3 regions of the Motilibacter rhizosphaerae genome follow, and region 3 is predicted to be linked to each of the others. Evidence: riboswitches for the same ligand, from Rfam matches in the RefSeq annotation. Region 3 holds a riboswitch; each other region holds the start of a gene.
What was found. Region 3 has a riboswitch for cyclic di-AMP ahead of EV189_RS14345 (C40 family peptidase). Riboswitches for the same ligand answer to the same signal wherever they lie in the genome.

Region 1: another riboswitch for cyclic di-AMP. It lies ahead of EV189_RS21030 (transglycosylase family protein); the one in region 3 lies ahead of EV189_RS14345 (C40 family peptidase).
Region 2: another riboswitch for cyclic di-AMP. It lies ahead of EV189_RS03450 (C40 family peptidase); the one in region 3 lies ahead of EV189_RS14345 (C40 family peptidase).

Annotation. Positions count from the first base shown of each region.
Region 1 is NZ_SGXD01000004.1:368,062-373,405, reverse strand. Features, by position in the region: gene EV189_RS20335 (CehA/McbA family metallohydrolase domain-containing protein) at 1-1,220, shown strand, start outside; gene EV189_RS21030 (transglycosylase family protein) at 1,252-1,917, opposite strand; cyclic di-AMP (ydaO/yuaA leader) riboswitch at 1,934-2,080, opposite strand; gene EV189_RS16720 (DUF3072 domain-containing protein) at 2,307-2,543, shown strand; gene EV189_RS16715 (universal stress protein) at 2,710-3,114, shown strand; gene EV189_RS16710 (SpoIIE family protein phosphatase) at 3,280-4,977, shown strand; gene EV189_RS16705 (RNA polymerase sigma factor) at 5,193-5,344, shown strand, end outside.
Region 2 is NZ_SGXD01000001.1:759,104-764,447, forward strand. Features, by position in the region: gene EV189_RS20005 (hypothetical protein) at 1-325, opposite strand, end outside; gene EV189_RS20010 (PqqD family protein) at 322-762, opposite strand; gene EV189_RS03440 (glycosyltransferase) at 772-1,992, shown strand; gene EV189_RS03445 (NAD-dependent epimerase/dehydratase family protein) at 1,917-2,684, opposite strand; cyclic di-AMP (ydaO/yuaA leader) riboswitch at 2,888-3,045, shown strand; gene EV189_RS03450 (C40 family peptidase) at 3,051-3,632, shown strand; gene EV189_RS03455 (Gfo/Idh/MocA family protein) at 3,662-4,717, shown strand; gene EV189_RS03460 (hypothetical protein) at 4,947-5,240, shown strand; gene EV189_RS03465 (hypothetical protein) at 5,237-5,344, shown strand, end outside.
Region 3 is NZ_SGXD01000003.1:769,369-774,712, reverse strand. Features, by position in the region: gene EV189_RS14370 (UdgX family uracil-DNA binding protein) at 1-425, opposite strand, end outside; gene EV189_RS14365 (hypothetical protein) at 422-721, opposite strand; gene EV189_RS14360 (ParA family protein) at 718-1,545, opposite strand; gene EV189_RS14355 (cryptochrome/photolyase family protein) at 1,585-2,955, opposite strand; partial or broken gene EV189_RS14350 (metal-dependent transcriptional regulator) at 3,081-3,761, shown strand; cyclic di-AMP (ydaO/yuaA leader) riboswitch at 3,986-4,146, shown strand; gene EV189_RS14345 (C40 family peptidase) at 4,149-5,057, shown strand; gene EV189_RS14340 (histidine phosphatase family protein) at 5,190-5,344, opposite strand, start outside.

The DNA.
Region 1 (5,344 bases), on a different contig from region 3:
ACCTCCCCGGCGCGACGGGAGCGGCCCGGCGCTCGCAGCTGCCGGGGCGCGAGGGGCTCGCGGTCGTCCACGCCGACCTGCACAACCACACCCTGCTCTCCGACGGAGCGGGGCGGCCGGAGGACGCGTACGCCTCCATGCAGCGCGCGGGTCTGGATGTCGCGGCGCTCACCGACCACGTCTCGCTCCCGCGCACGTCCCCCCTGCCCGCGGGACTGCCGCCGGACGCGGTCTCCCGCTACCGGACCGCACCGCCGAGCATGGACGCCGCCGGCTGGTCGCGCACCGCGGCGCTGGCCGACGCCGCCGACGAGCCGGGCTCGTTCACCGCGGTCCGCGGCTTCGAGTGGACCGAGCCGTGGCTCGGCCACGTCAACGTGTGGTTCTCGGAGCAGATGACGGGGGTCGCGCTCCCCGGCGGGACCCGCGTCCTGCACGACTGGCTGCACGCGCAGGTCGAGGCGACCGCTCGCAGGGCTGCCCCATCCGGTGGCCCGGGCCCGCTCTTCGGCTTCAACCACCCGGGCCGCGAGCCCGGCAGGTTGGACGGCTTCGCGCTCGACCCGCGGCTCGTCCCCCGCATGGTGACGCTCGAGCTGTTCAACCGCGGGGAGGACTACCTGTTCGAGGGCGTGGCCGACGGGCTGCCCTCGCCGCTGCTCGCCGTGCACGACGCGGGGTGGCAGCCGGGGCTCGTCGGGGTGACTGACGAGCACGGCACCGGCTGGGGGACGGTCGAGGGCCGCGGGCGTGCCGGGCTCTGGGTGCGCGAGCACAGCCGCAGCGGGGTGGCGGAGGCGCTGCTGGCGCGGCGGACGTACGCAACGCGGCTCTCCGGCCTCCGGCTGGACGCCACCCTCGACGGCGTCGGGATGGGCGGGACCCTGCCGCCGGACGGGACCGGGGGCAGGCTCCGGCTCGACGTCGACCGCGGACCGGCCTGGCACGGCCGCCCGCTGGAGGTGCAGGTGCTGGTGCCGGGTGCCGGTGAGCTGCTCCCCGAGGTGCGGGCCGTGCTCCCGCTGACCTGCGGGACGCCGCTCGACGCCGAGCTCGACCTGCGGGCGCCCGCCGCCCCCGGCCGGCCGGGCTGGGTCGTCGTCCGCGTGGTCGACCCGGCCCAGGACGACGACCGGGAGGCCCGGGCGCACGCGGCCGGCTGGACGCCGCGCGGTCGCGCCGTCGCGTACGCCAGTCCCTGGCGGACCGCCCCCGCGTAGGGGGAGAGGACCCGGCCGGGCGCGAGCCCGCTCAGCTGTAGAGCAGGTGCCCGCAGGTGGGCCAGGGGCTGGCGCCGCGGCGCTTGAAGAGCAGCTGCGCGCGGTAGGTCTGCTCCTCGGCGCTCGCGTCCGTCGGCAGGCCGGAGCCGCCCACGCCGCGCCACGTGCCGAGGTCGAACTGGTAGAGCCCGTAGTAGCCCGCCGCGTTGACGGCCCTCGGGTTGCCGCCCGCCTCGCAGCGCGCGAGCGCGGCCCAGTTGAGGCCCTCGGCACCGGTGGAGGGGCGCACCTCGTCGCGCGACACGTGCTTGACCTTGGGCAGCGTGCGCCAGGTCCACTTGTCGGCCACGCCGGTGGCGCGCAGGCCGTGGCTGCGCTGGAAGGCCCGCACGGCGGCCTGGGTGCGGACGCCGAAGCGGCCGTCGACGGCGATGCCGAGCCGCGACTGGAGGTAGCGCACCGCGGACCCGTGCGAGTGCAGCGACAGCAGCGGGGTGTGGTGCACGGTCGCGCTGGCGGCCCGGGAGGAGACGCTGCGGGTCGCCGCGCTGGCGGTGCCGCCCGCGGCGAGCGTCGCTCCCGCGATGCCCAGGCCGGCGGCCACGGCGACGGCCGGGGGAGCGAGGCGGGAGGCGGGGGACGCGACGGGGGCGCGGTGGCGGCCGGTGTAGGCGCGCAGGGGACGCGAAGGACGCACGTGTGCTCTCCGGCGCGCCTGCGAGGTCAGCTGTCGGGTTCGGGAGGAGAACTGCTCCCGGCCGCTGGTCGCGGCTTCACCCCAAGGACCCCTCTGCCGCCGCTCGCGCGACGACCTCGGGACCCGGGAAGTGGGTCCCCCGCTCCTGCCCGTGGGACGTGGCCTCGTGCCCGGGCAGGACTCGGCGCGGCGCGAGGGCCCCGCCGACAGGTGGGGCAGGCCAACCGTAACGGACGGGTCACGGCGCGTCCAGCAGCTCCACCCGAGCGGGTGTCGAACAGGTGTACGCACGCCGGGCCGCGGGTAGTCAGCTGGAGCGGGCGGACCGCCGCCCGGCGTCCGCCCGCACGGGCACCACGACGAGCACGACGCACCCACCAGGAGGGGCAGTGGCAGCAGGAGCAGCAGGGACCAGCGGGCCGACCGGGGACGCCGCGGCGCGCTCGGCGGAGAAGGACCCGGAGGACTGGGTGACCGGGGGCGAGCCCGCGACGGGGGCCCAGGAGAGCTACCTCGGGACGCTCGCGCGGGAGGCGGGCGAGGAGGCCCCCGAGGGGCTGACGAAGGCGGAGGCGAGCGAGCAGATCGACCGGCTCCAGCAGGAGACCGGGCGCGGCGCCTCCTGACGAGGGCCGGCGCCCCCCGGACGTGGCCCCGCGGCTCGCCGTGCCCGGACCGCCCCTCCGCGAGGAGCGGTCCGGGCGCGGCCGGGAGCCGACCGGTAGCGTCTCCCGCTACCGGTCCGCGAGGGCCGGGCGCGCTGCGGGCGGCCCGCAGGGAGGAGAGCGTGCGGTGACGATCGTGGTCGGCTACGTGCCGAAGCCCGAGGGCCGTGCGGCGCTGCGCCGCGCTGCCGAGGACGCCCGCGCCCAGCGCGAGCGCCTCGTCGTGGTGAGCTCGGTCCCCGACGCGCCCTCGGACGCGCCCGGGGGCGGCTACGAGGAGGAGCTCGCGCGCGTGGGCGAGGCGCTCAGCGCCGCCGGCATCGAGCACGAGGTGCGCACGCTCGTGCGCGGCCACGACGCCTCCGAGGAGCTCATCGCCATCGCCGAGGAGGTCGGCGCCGACGTCATCGTCATCGGGCTGCGCCGCCGCACCCCGGTCGGCAAGCTCATCCTCGGCAGCAACGCGCAGCGCATCCTGCTCGACGCCCCGTGCCCCGTCCTCGCCGTGAAGGCGGGCGAGGAGGACCGCTGAGCGTCCGCCGTACGGGGGCATCCGGTCGCATCGCGCGTCCGGACGGCCGCGAAGCGCTAGCGTGACGGCACGACGCGGGACCGGCGTCGTCGGTGCGGGCTGCGTGCCCGCAGCGGGAGGAGTGCCGGCTGTGCAGGGGTGCACGCAGCGGAGCGGGGGTGGGCGGTGGCCAGCGAGGGCCAGGTGACGGGGACGTCGGCGGCGGCCGCGGCTGCCGCTGCGCTCGACCTCACCGACTCGGCGCTGCTCGACACGCTCGTGCGCGAGGCGCCGCTGGGCTTCGCGCTCTACGACGCTGACCTGCGCTACCGCCGGATCAACCGGGTGCTGGCCTCGGCCAACGGCCACCCCATCGAGGCGCACCTCGGCCGGCGCCCCAGCGAGCTGCTCGGCGACCTCGGCCTCGCGGTCGAGGCCGTGCTGCGCCGGGTCGTCCTCGACGGCGCGAGCGTGCACGACGACGACTTCGTCCTCATCACAGGGGACGGCTCGCGCACCCGCTGGCAGTCGCAGTGGTTCCCCGTCCGCTCGGAGGGCCGGGTCGTCGGGGTCGCGGTGTTCGTCTCCGACGTCACCGCGCGGCGGCGCATGGAGGACGCGCTGCGCGCGGCGTACCGCCGGGGGGAGCGGCTGCTCACGGTCACCACGCGCCTGGCGAAGGCGCTCACGCTCGCCGACGTCGGGACGGTGCTCGCCGAGGAGATGCGCGAGGGGTTCGGCGCGGTCGGCGCGAGCCTCGCCGTCGCCGAGGCCGAGCAGGTCGCGTACGTCTCGGGCTCCGGCCTCCCCGTCCTCGGCGGCGGCCCGCTGCCGCTGCGCGTGCCCTCCGACGCGCGCACGCCCACGGCGGTCGCGACCCGCACCGGCCGCGCGGTCTACGTCTCCTCGGTGGAGGGGCTCGCCGCGGTGGGCCTCGACCCCGCGGAGGTCGGGCCGAGCGTCACGGCGGCGGGGGAGCACTCCTGGGCCTGGCTGCCGCTCACGACGGTCACCGGCAACCTCGGCGTGCTCCGGGTCGCCTTCGGTGAGAGCCGCACGCTGCCGCCCGAGGAGCGCGTGTCCCTCGAGGCGCTCGGCGGGCACGTGGCGCTCGCCGTGGAGCGCGCGCTGCTCTACGACCGCGAGCACTCGACGGCCCAGGCCCTCCAGCGCAGCCTGCTCCCCGCGCGGCTCCCCGTCGTGCCCGGCGTCGAGCTCGCCGCCCGCTACCTCCCCGCGGCCCTGGGGCCGGTCGGGCGCAACGACACGACGAGCGTGGGCGGCGACTGGTACGACGCGTTCGTGCTCCCCGACGGGCGGCTCGCGGTCGTCCTCGGCGACGTCATGGGCAAGGGGGTGCGCGCCGCGGCCGGGATGGGCCGGGTGCGCTCGGCCCTGCGCGCGCTCGCCTTCACCGACCCCTCGCCCCGCGTCGTGCTCCAGGGGCTCGACCGGGTCTTCTCCGCCACGGAGGAGGTGGACCAGATCGTCACGCTGGTCTACGCCGTGGTCGACCCCGTGGCGGGCACGATCACCGCGACCTCGGCGGGCCACCCCCCGGTGCTCGCCGTGCGCGCCGACGGCCGCGCCGAGCTGCTCTCCGTCATCGAGGACAGCACGCCGCTCGGGATGCCGGAGGGCCGCGCCGAGCGGGTGCTCCCGCTCGGCCGCGGTGACGCGGTGGTCGTCTTCAGCGACGGGCTCGTCGAGACCCGGGAGGGCGGCATCGGCGCCGGCCTCGACGCGCTGGTGGTGGGCGCCGGCGGTGCCGCGGTGCGCGCCACCGACCCCTCGCTCGACGCCCTGCTCGACGTCGTCGTCGCCGCCGGCGTGCCGGTGCCGGCGCGCCGCGACGACGTCACCGTGCTCGGCGTGCGGCTCTGAGCCCGGGCACCCCCGCGACGGCCGCTCCCCGGAGCAGGGTCCCGCGAGCGCGTACGCTGGCGGTCGCCGGTCGCCCTGACCGGCGGTCCCCGCTGCGGTGCGCCCGGCCTCGTCTCGGCCTGTCCCGGCCGCGCCGCGCGTGCCACAATGGGACGTTGCCGCCGCTGCGACCCGCCCGGCAGCACGTGCCGCTTCCCCCCGTCGAGAGGTCGTAGGTGTCGGTCCCGCCCCGCCCGCTCCCGCCCGAGTTCGCCGTCCCCGAGGTCCAGCAGCTGCTGCTGCAGGGCCGCACCACGGGCACGGTCTCCGCGGCTGCCGTCCGCGACGCGTGCGAGGGCCGCATCGAGGTCTCGCGGGTGAAGGCGGT
Region 2 (5,344 bases), on a different contig from region 3:
TGACGTCGTCGTCGCTCACCCCGGCGACGAGCCCGCGGTGGCCGACGTCGGGCGCCTGCCACGGGAACCGCGGCGGCGCGACGCCGGTGCTGCCGGAGTCGAAGAGGCGCACCTCCAGCGCCGCGTCGCCGGGCGGTACGCGCAGGTGCCCCAGCGCCATCGTGAGGTCGGGGACCAGCTCCTCGCCGGCGAAGGCCAGCCGCAGGCGCACGCCGCCCACGTCGAGGTCGACGTCGTGGCGCCCGCGGCGGCGCGCGGCCTCCTGCCAGCTCGCCGAGGCGGCGTCGAACCACGCGCCCGCGGCGGTGACGGTCCCGGTGCTCACCCAGTCGAGCCGGTGAGCGCCTGGGGCCAGCCGTTGTCGTCGGCCTCGTGCACCGGGTCGAGCAGGAGGAGGTACTCCATGTCGTCGTAGCGCTGGAGCAGCGGCGCGGCGTACGCCTCGGGCGCGTCGCCGAGGACCACCTCGCCGTCCGCGGCTGCCCCGCCGGGGGAGAGCAGCTCCTCGGCGAGCAGCTGGCCGGTGAGCGCGGCGACGTCCGACGCGACCTGCGCGGGGTCGGCGCCGGGGTAGCGCGCCGCCAGCGCCGCCGTGCACCGCTCGACCGGCACGCCCTGCGACAGCGCCGACCACGCGGCCGGACCGGTGCCGGTCAGGCTGTAGTAGACGCCGGTCGTGAGCGCGATGAGGATGGTCTCCCCGTCGAGCGTCTCGTGCACGACCTTGCCCGGTTCGACGGCGTACGCCGTCCCTTCCGCCATCATCGCCTGGTGGTCCTCCCCGTCGAGCCCCCGCCGGCCCCGTCCGCGCTCCTCGTGGCCCAGCGCTCACCGGCCACGACGTACGGCGGGGTCGACCTCCGATGCCGCACGACGGTAGCCGGACTGCACGCGGCGCGGCTCGGAATCACGCTCTTCTGCCCCGATCCGGCAGACAGGACCACTCCTCCGCCGCCCGGCTGCGGGCTGCGCCTCGGGCCGCCGGCCGCGCAGCCGGTGCCGGCGCTGGGCTGGCTGGCGGCACCGGACGGACTGCCGGCGGACCGGTGGTGGCACGAGGGCGTGCTCGCCGAGCTCGCGTCCGTGGTCGCGGAGCTGCGCCCGAGCGTGGCGGTGCTCGAGCACCTCGTCATGCAGCGGGCGCTGCCGGTGCTGCGCGCCGCCGGCGTCCCGACCGTGCTCAGCGCGCACAACGTCGAGGGCCGGCTGCACGACGACATGGCCGCGGCGCGCGGCGACGCGCTGCCGCCCGGCCTCTCGGCGCGCGTCGCCGAGCGCACCCGCGCCGTCGAGGGGACGGTCGTGGCGCAGGTCGACGCCGTCTGGGCGTGCAGCGAGCGCGACGCGGCGCTGCTGCGCGAGACGTACGCGGGGTGCGCGCCCGTGACCGTCGTCCCCAACGCGGTCGACGTGCCGGAGGTGCCGGCCGGTGACGAGGGCCGCGACCTCGACGAGGTGCTGTACGCCGGCGCCCTCGGCTACCCGCCCAACGTCGCCGCGGCCGAGGTGCTGCTCGAGGCGCTGCCGGCCCTGCGCGCGGCTGCGCCGGCCCTGCACCTGACGGTGCTCGGCTCCGGGCCGCCGCCCGCGCTGCGGGCGCGCGCCGCGGCGACCCCGGGGGCGCTGCTGACCGGGACCGTGCCGGACGCGGCGCCGTACCTCGCGCGGGCGGGGGTGCTCGCCGTCCCGCTCCAGGTGGGCAGCGGCACCCGCTTCAAGGTGCTCGAGGCGTTCGCCGCCGGACTGCCGGTCGTCAGCACGCCGAAGGGCGTGGAGGGCCTGGACGTCGTCGACGGCGAGCACGTGCTCCTCGCGGACTCCGCGCGCGAGCTCGTCGAGGCGGTCCTGCGGCTCCGGGCGGACGCCGGGCTCCGCGAGGCGCTCCGGGCGCAGGCCCACGCCCTCGTCGGCGAGCGCTACTCGACGTCGGCCGTCGCGCCGCTGGTGGCCGCGTCCGTGGCGGAGGTGCTCGAGCGCAGGGCCCGCGCGTAGCGGCGCAGCCGGGCCGCCCCCCGCACGCGCCGCGGCGCGCCGTCGAGCGGGTGCCAGCCGAGCACGCTGCGCGTGCTGTGCAGCCCGCGCGGGTTGCGGGACACCGCGTACGCGACGGCGCAGCCGCCCGGCACGACCGGCACGTCGAGCGCGGCGCGGACGGCGGCGACGAGGTCGCGCTCGCTGAGCCAGAGGCTGCGCTCGAGCGGGTCCTCCAGCGGCGCCGGCGCCACCCCGCCGAGGCGCAGCGCCACGACCTCGAGCCCTCCGGCGGCCGCCTCGCGCCCGAGCTGCTCGGCGCGCGCCTTGCTGCGTCCGTACGGCGTGGCCGGGTCCCCCGCCCGGTCCGGCGCCAGCCGGCGCTCCCACGGGCGGCGCAGCCGGACCCCTCCGGCGTGCACCGAACTGGCGAGCACCACCCGCCGTGCGCGCCGCTCGGCCGCGGCCCGGAGGACGGTGCGGACCATCTCCAGGTTGTCGGGGTCGGTCGTGCCCGTGTCGTAGTTCTCACCGGGGATGTCCCAGGCCAGGTGCACGACGGCGCAGCCCAGGGGCAGTGCCGTCAGCAGTCCGGTGAGGTCGCGCACGTCGTGCTCGGGCAGGTCGAGGGCGACGACGCCCGAGCCCAGCGCCGGCACGAGCGCCCGGCCGACGCGGCCGCGGGCACCGGTGACGACGACGGCAGCGGGCACCCCTCCATGCTCGCGCACCGTGCCGCTCGGGCGTGCGGATGCACCAGCGGGAGGCGTCCGTTGTCCCCGCAACGGGTGACGATCGCCACAGCCGCAGGACCCGACTTCCCTCATGTCCCTCGCCTAACCTGCCGTAGTCATACGTGCCGGCACCATGCCGGTCCCCACCCCGGCAACGCCGAGTCCTGTCCGGCCGGGTGGGTGGTCGTCAGACGCAGAGGACAGGAGCGGGGGACCCACTCCGCACGGAGATCGCCGGCAGCCGTCAGGCCGCCGGCTCGGGGTGAAGCCGCACCACGCGGCCGGGGCACTTCCAGTCCCGAACCCGACAGCTCACTTCGCAGGCGTGCTGGAAGGGCTTCCTCTTTGCTGCGCGCCATCTCTGGCGGGCACGCGCTGCTGCGCCGTGCCGCCGTCCTCGTCCTCGCCGTCGTCTCGACGCTCGGCGTCCTCGTCCCCGCCGCGGGCTCCGCCTCGGCCGCGACCGCCGCCGTCACCCAGCCCGCCAAGGGCCCGAAGGCCAGCGTCTCCGTCCCCGCCGTCCGCCAGCACGCGATCCAGCGCGCGGCCGACGCCCAGCGCCTCGCCCTGCACACCAAGCGGGTGAAGGTCGCGCTGCGCACCGCCTCCGGCCTCAAGGGCAAGCCGTACGTCTACGGCTCGACCGGTCCGCGCTCGTTCGACTGCTCCGGCTTCACCGGCTACGTCATGCGCCACGCGGGGCTCTCGCTGCCGCGCACCTCCCGCGAGCAGTACTCCCGCTCGCACAAGATCTCCAAGGCCGACATCCAGCCCGGTGACCTGGTCTTCTTCGAGCACGGCGGTCGCGTCTACCACGTCGCGATCTACGCGGGGCACGGGCGGATCTGGCACGCGCGCCAGCCCGGCCAGGGCGTCGCGCTGACCCGCATCAGCACGAGCAGCTGGGTCGCCGGCCGGGTCCTCTAGGCCCCTGCCGCGGGCGGCAGGATGGGGGCATGTCCTCCGACCCCCTGCGCATCGCGGTCCTCGGGTACGGCCTCGCCGGCTCGACCTTCCACGCCCCCGTCATCTCCTCGGTCCCGGGCCTGCGCGTCACCGCCGTCGTCACCCGCGACGCGGAGCGCGCGGCCCGGGCCGAGGCGTCCCTGCCGGGGGTGCGGGTGCTGGGCTCGGCCGACGACGTCCTGGCCGACGCGGCGTCCTACGACGGCGTGGTCGTGGCGAGCCCCAACCGCAGCCACTCGGAGCTCGCGACCCGCTCCCTCGAGGCCGGGCTCCCCGTCGTCGTCGACAAGCCGCTGGCCGTGACCAGCGAGGAGGGCCAGCGCCTCGTCGACCTCGCCGAGGAGCGCGGCGTCGCCCTCACCGTCTACCAGAACCGCCGCTGGGACTCCGACTTCCGCACGCTGCAGGCGCTCGTCGCCGAGGGCCGGCTCGGCCGCGTCCACCGCTACGAGTCGCGCTTCGAGCGCTGGCGGCCCGTACCCAAGCCGGGGTGGCGGGAGAGCGGGGACCCCGCGGACGCGGGCGGCCTGCTCAACGACCTCTGCAGCCACCTCGTCGACCAGGCCGTGCAGCTGCTCGGCCCCGTCGCGTCGGTCTACGCCGAGGTCCACGTGCGGCGGGACTCGGTCGCGGTCGACGACGACGTCTTCGTCGCGCTGACGCACGTCGGCGGCGAGCGCTCGCACCTCTGGGCCGGCGCCCTCACCGCGCAGCTCGGCCCGCGGCTGCGCGTGCTCGGCTCCGCCGGCGCGTACGTCGTGCACGGGCTGGACCCCCAGGAGGCCGCCCTGCGCGAGGGCGGCACGCCGGCCGACCCGGGCTGGGGCGAGGAGCCGGAGGAGCGCTGGGGGCTGCTCGGCAGCGACGAGGACGCCGCACCGGTGCGCACGCTGCCCGGCGCGTGGCAGGAGTTCTACGCGGGGTGGCGCGACGCGCTGCTCGGCCGGGGCCCGGTCCCGGTGGACCCGCGGGACGCCGTCGCCACGCTGCGGGTGCTCGAGGCGGCGCGGACGTCGTCGCAGGAGGGGCGCACCGTCCGGCTCTGAGCGCGACGGCGCTCCTCCGGGCGCCGAGCGCGTCGGCGCTCCGTCCGGCGGTGACCCACCCCCGACTGCGGTGATCATGCAGGTCCTGGGTCCCAAGGACGTGCATGATCACGGCAGTGGGGGCTGTGGACGAACCCTGCCCGCCTGTGGATGACGGAGCGCGCGGGCCCTCCACCGCCCTAGCGTCCCGTCCTGCCGCGCACCGTGCGCGGGGGACGGAGGACGCGGGATGGGCACCCGGCTGGTCGTCGACGGCGACCTCCTCGCCACCGCGGTGGCGGACCTGCGCGGCGTGTCCCGCGTGCTGGAGGGCCTGCCCGGGCTGCTCGGCGACGTGGACGGGGCGCTGCCGGCAGGCGGGCTGCGACACGCCGTCGACGAAGCCGTGCGCGACTGGGGCGACCGGCGCCGCCACCTGCTGACCCGCGTCGAGGCGCTGCGCGAGCTGGCGGGGACGTCGCTCGGGACCTACGCGCAGGTCGAGGACGAGCTCGTCCGTGCCCTCAGCGGGCGGGCGCGGTGATGCGCCCGCGCTCCTGGGTGCCGCTGTGCGCGGACGACCCGGTGCCCGGCGACCCGGAGCAGCTGCGGCTCTCTGCGGCGCGCAGCCGCGCAGCGGCCGCAGCG
Region 3 (5,344 bases):
ACGACGGCGAGCTCCGAGACGAGCCACGGCTTGCACGCCTCGACGTGCACGCGGTCGGGGGTCTGGTGGATGCGCCGCTTGCCGGGCGCGGTCTGGGTGAAGCGGAAGTGCTTGACCGCGTTGGTGACGTACGCGTCGCCCCGCGCGATGCCCGCGGCCTCCAGGGCCTGGTCGAGCAGCCTCCCGGCGGGGCCGACGAACGGCTCTCCGGCGCGGTCCTCCTGGTCGCCGGGCTGCTCGCCGACCAGCGCGACCCGCGCGGTCGCGGAGCCCGCCGAGAAGACCACCTGGGTGGCCGGCTCCCACAGCTCGCACCCGTGGCACGCGGGGGCAGCGGCCCGCAGCCCGTCCAGCCCCGACCCCGGCGGCACCCACTGCTGGGCTCCGGGACGCTCGGCAGGAGGGGTGGCGGCGGGGGCGCTCATGCCTGCAGCCAGCTCCTCACCAGGTGGTAGACAGCGTCCTCGGCGGAGTACCCGGCCTCCTCGGCGCGCATGCGCAGCTGCTTGCGCATGGACTTCGGCATCTCGACCTTGACGGTGACGATCTCGTCCTTCTTGCGGGCCTCGCGCCGCGCGCCGCCCGCCTGCTCGCCGGGACGCAGCTCCTGCAGCTGGGCGTGGAACGACGTGAGCCGCACTGGTGCGGGCCGCGCGGTGCCGCCACGGGCGCCGGGGCGCAGGGCGGGTCGCGGCGCCAGCGGGTCGGGGGAGCTGCTCATCGGCGGCCCTTCCGGTCGCGGCCGCGCTTCGCCAGCGGGCCGGAGTCGAGGTCGGTCGCCAGCAGGTGGGCGAGGTGCGCGTCGAAGGCGCGGGCCGCCTCGCGGGCGCCCGGCGTGCGCAGGGCGTGCACCGGCGCGTACGCCCCGGCGGCCTGCTGGATGGAGCCGCGGTCGAGCACGGGCGGGTCGAGCAGCAGGCCGGGGAACGCCCTGCGCAGCTCGTCGAGGCGGTAGCGGTGCTCGGCCGCGCGCGGGCGCACCCGGTTGACGACGATGCCCGCCGCCGCGAGGCGCAGGTTGGCGGACTGGCGCACGCCCTCGACCGCGTCGAGCGCCTGGGCCGCGCCGTGCAGCGCGAACAGCGACGGCTCGGTCACGACGAGCGCGCGGTCCGCCGCGGCCAGCGCGGCGCGGGTGAGGTGCCCGAGGGCCGGCGGGCAGTCGAGCAGGACGATGCCGGGCGCGGGCGCGCCGTCGGCGTAGCCGTCCTCGAGGTGGAGCAGCGCGCGGCGCAGCCGCAGCGGGTCGGTCGCGCCCGCCGTCTCCTGCCGGGCGAGCCCCGGCTCCGCGGCGAGCACCCGGACCAGGTCGCCCCAGCCGGTCGGCGCGGCCATCCGCGCCGCGCTGCCGGAGCGGCCCTCGAGCGCGTCCACGACCGTGGAGGGCGAGGGCGGGGGGTCGAGCACCGTGGTCGCGTTGGCCTGCGCGTCGAGGTCGGCGACGAGGACCCCGACGCCGCGGCGGGCCGCCGCACCGGCCAGGCCCAGGGTGACCGTCGTCTTGCCGACGCCCCCCTTGAGGCTGACGACGGCGACGGTGATCATGGACCCGGCACACTACGCCACGAAGGTGAACGCAGCAGGCTAGCCACGCAGCCGGGCGTAGCGCGCCAGCGCCTCCTGCCGCTCGGCGGCGTGGTCGACGATCCGCTCGGGGTAGCCCTCGGGGACGCCGCCCGGCAGCAGCCACGGCTCGTGCACGGCCTTGCCGGCGACCCCGCGCAGCTCGGGGACGTAGCGCCGCACGTAGTCGCCCTGGGGGTCGTGCTCCTTGCCCTGGGTGACGGGGTTGAAGACGCGGAAGTACGGCGCGGCGTCGGTCCCCGTCCCCGCCACCCACTGCCAGCCCTGGTTGTTGCTCGCGGGGTCCCCGTCGCGCAGGTGGTGCAGGAAGTGCCGCGCCCCGCGCTGCCACGGGAGGTGCAGGTCCTTGACGAGGAACGACGCGACGACCATCCGCACCCGGTTGTGCACCCAGCCCTCGCGCAGCAGCTGGCGCATCCCGGCGTCGACGATCGGGAAGCCGGTGCGCCCCTCCGCCCACGCGGCGTACCGCTCGTCGGCGAGGTGGCCGGTGTCGGACGGGACCTCGGCCTCCGGCTTGAGGGGGTGCCACGCGCTGTCCGGGCGGTTCCACAGCACGTCGGCGTAGAAGTCGCGCCAGCACAGCTCGCTGCGGAAGCGCTCCGCACCCTCGCCGGGCACGTCCGCCAGCCCCGCGAGCAGCGTGCGCGGGTGCACCTCGCCGTACTTCAGGTGCACCGAGAGCGCGCTCGTGCCCGGCTTGTCCGGGCGGTCGCGCGCCCCCGCGTACGCCGGCAGCAGCTCCTCGCGGAAGGCCTCCCACCGGCGGAGGGCCGCGCGCTCCCCGGGCTCCGGGAGCTCGACGCCGCCGAGGTCGGGCGCGGGTGGCAGCCCCTCGGACGCGACGCTCTCGACCCAGCGGGTACGCGGCCGCGGGGCCGGCGCGGGCCACCCCTCGCGCAGCCAGGCGCGCTGGAAGGGCGAGAAGACCTGGAACGGGCTGCCGGAGCCGTTCTTGAGCGTCCCGGGGGCGACGGCGTACGGCGTGGAGCTGCGGACGAAGGGGACTGCGCCCGGAGCGGCGGCGAGCGCGGCCTCGACGGCGGCGTCGCGGTGCCGGCCGTAGACACCGGCGTCGGCCGTGACGTGGACCGCGGCGGCCTCGAGCTCCGCGGCGACGCGGGGCACGACCTCGACCGGGTCGCCGTGGCGCACGACGAGGCGGCCACCGAGCGAGGCGTCGAGGTGCTCCAGGGAGCGGACGAGCCAGGCGCGCCGCACGTCGCCGCTGGGACCCCAGAGCAGGGGGTCGAGCACGAACAGCGGGAGGACCGGCCCTCCCGCGGCGGCCGCCACCAGGGCCGGGTGGTCGTGCAGCCGCAGGTCGCGGCGGAACCACAGGACGCCGGGGCGGGCTGCTGCAGCGCTCACGCCCCCGACCGTACGGCCGGGCGACGGGCGCGGCACCCCGACCCCGCCGGCCGTCCGTGCGCCGCTCCGGGGCCGCCCGCGCGCTCGGCTACCGCCCGCCTTGCGCCGGCAGGGACAATCGAGGGGTGAGCGATCTCATCGACACGACCGAGATGTACCTCCGCACGATCTACGAGCTCGAGGAGGAGGGCGTGCCCCCCATGCGCGCCCGCATCGCCGAGCGCCTGGGGCAGAGCGGACCGACCGTGAGCCAGACGGTCGCGCGCATGCAGCGCGGCGGGCTCGTCGGCCTCGGGGAGGGCAACCGGCTCGTGCTCACCGACGTCGGCCGCTCCGCCGCCGTGCGCGTCATGCGCAAGCACCGGCTGGCCGAGTGCCTGCTCGTCTCCGTCATCGGCCTGGACTGGGAGCACGTCCACGAGGAGGCGTGCCGCTGGGAGCACGTCATGAGCGAGGCGGTCGAGCGGCGCCTGCTCGACCTGCTCGAGCACCCGACGCACTCGCCGTACGGCAACCCGATCCCGGGGCTCGAGGAGCTCGGGGAGCAGGACCCGCACGAGGAGTTCCGCCAGGGCGTGGTGCCGCTGCCCGCAGCCGCGGTGGAGGGCGAGACCGTCTCGGTGGTCGTGCGCCGCATCGGCGAGCCCGTGCAGACCGACCCCGACCTGCTCGCCACCATGCGGCGCATCGGGCTGCGCCCCGGAGCGGTCGTCACCGTGCGCGCCACCGGCGAGGGGTTCCTCGTCGGGTCGGGGGGCGAGAGCGCCGAGCTCGACCGCGCCGACGGGCTGCACGTGTTCGTCGCCGTCCCCGGCGAGACCCGGCCCGACGTCGTCCTCCCTGCGGAGGAGGTCGCCTCCTACGCGCGGACGATCGACCCTGCGCCGGCCGGGTGACGTGACGTACGCCACTCCGTGCGCGGCTCAGGCCTCGAAGGGGTAGCGCCGATCGTGACTTTCTCGTAATCTCCGGTTCGCCTCCTCCTCCCGGGGGAGGCGTCCCCGGTCGGACGCCGAGTCCTGCCCTGGCCTAGGGGACGTGGCCGTCTCGACGACCGCACGGCAGGAGCGGGGGACCCAAGGTGTGGCGGGCGCTGGCGACAGCGTCCTAGGGGTGAAGCTGCTTCTGCAGCCGGGCGACTTCCCCGTCCGAACCCGACAGCTCACCTCGCAGGCGTCGGAGAAGGACATGCGTTGAACGCTGCCCTGGACCTCGACGTGCCCTCGTCGACCCTGGACGCCGCACGTGCCACCGTCCCTGCGCAGCGCCGCGGGCCGGGCGCCCACCGCCGGCCCGCTGCCCCGAGCCGCACCGCCGCGCGCGTCGCGGCCCTGCCCGTCGCGGCTGCGGCGATCGCCGGCACCGTCGGCAGCACCGGCACCGCCTCCGCCGCGAGCTCCCGCTCCGCCCACGTGGAGCACGCGACCCCGGCGCACGCCGCGGTCCGCGCCACGGCCGCGAGCCTCCTGCGCGCCCGGCCGACCGTCACCCCGGTCGTCGCCGCGCACCCCCTCCTCGACACCCGCTCGCGCGGCGGCGCGGTCCGCTTCGTGCAGCGCCGCCTCGGTGTGCGCCCGAGCGGCACCTACGGCGCGGCCACCGCGTCGGCCGTGCGCCGCTTCCAGCGCGCGTCGGGCCTCCAGGTCACCGGCACGGTGACGCAGGCGACGTGGCGGGCGCTCGGCGTCGCCGGGGCGAAGCGCGCGAGCATCCGCAGCGTCAGCCTCGACGGCACGCCCGGCTCGCTCGCGTTCGGCAAGCTGGTCCTCGCCGCGGCCCGCGCCAACGCCGGCGGCCGCTACCGCTACGGCGGCACCTCGCCCCGCAGCGGCTTCGACTGCTCGGGCTACGTCAGCTACGTCTACCGCCAGCTCGGCATCGCGCTGCCGCACTCGTCGGCCGCGATGCGCAGCCGCGTCCAGCGGATCAGCCGCTCGCAGGTGCGCCCCGGCGACCTCGTCTTCGTCAGCCGCGGCGGCCGGGTCAGCCACGTCGCGATCTACGCGGGCGGCGGCTACTGGTACGAGGCGCAGCACCCGGGCACCCGCGTCGGGCTGCACAAGGCCTGGACGAGCTCGGTCTCGTACGGCCGCGTGGCCTAGTCGTCGTCAGCGCGCTCCCTGCGCGCCTGCGTCCGCGGCTCCTCCTCAGGACCCGCCCCCGCCCCCTGCCGGCCCCCCTTCCGGCAGGGGGCGAGCGCGTCTCCGGGGCTGCGCAGGCGTCCCTGCCGGGGGTCAGCCCCAGGCGCAGGCGGGGACGTTCCACCCGGTGAGCACGGGCCGGCCGTGCTCGGTGCCGAGCGTGCAGACCGTCCCCGTGTCGAGCCGCAGGTGCGCTCCCTCGCTCGGCGGCAGCGCGAGGTAGCGCGCGGCCAGCACGCGCAGCACGT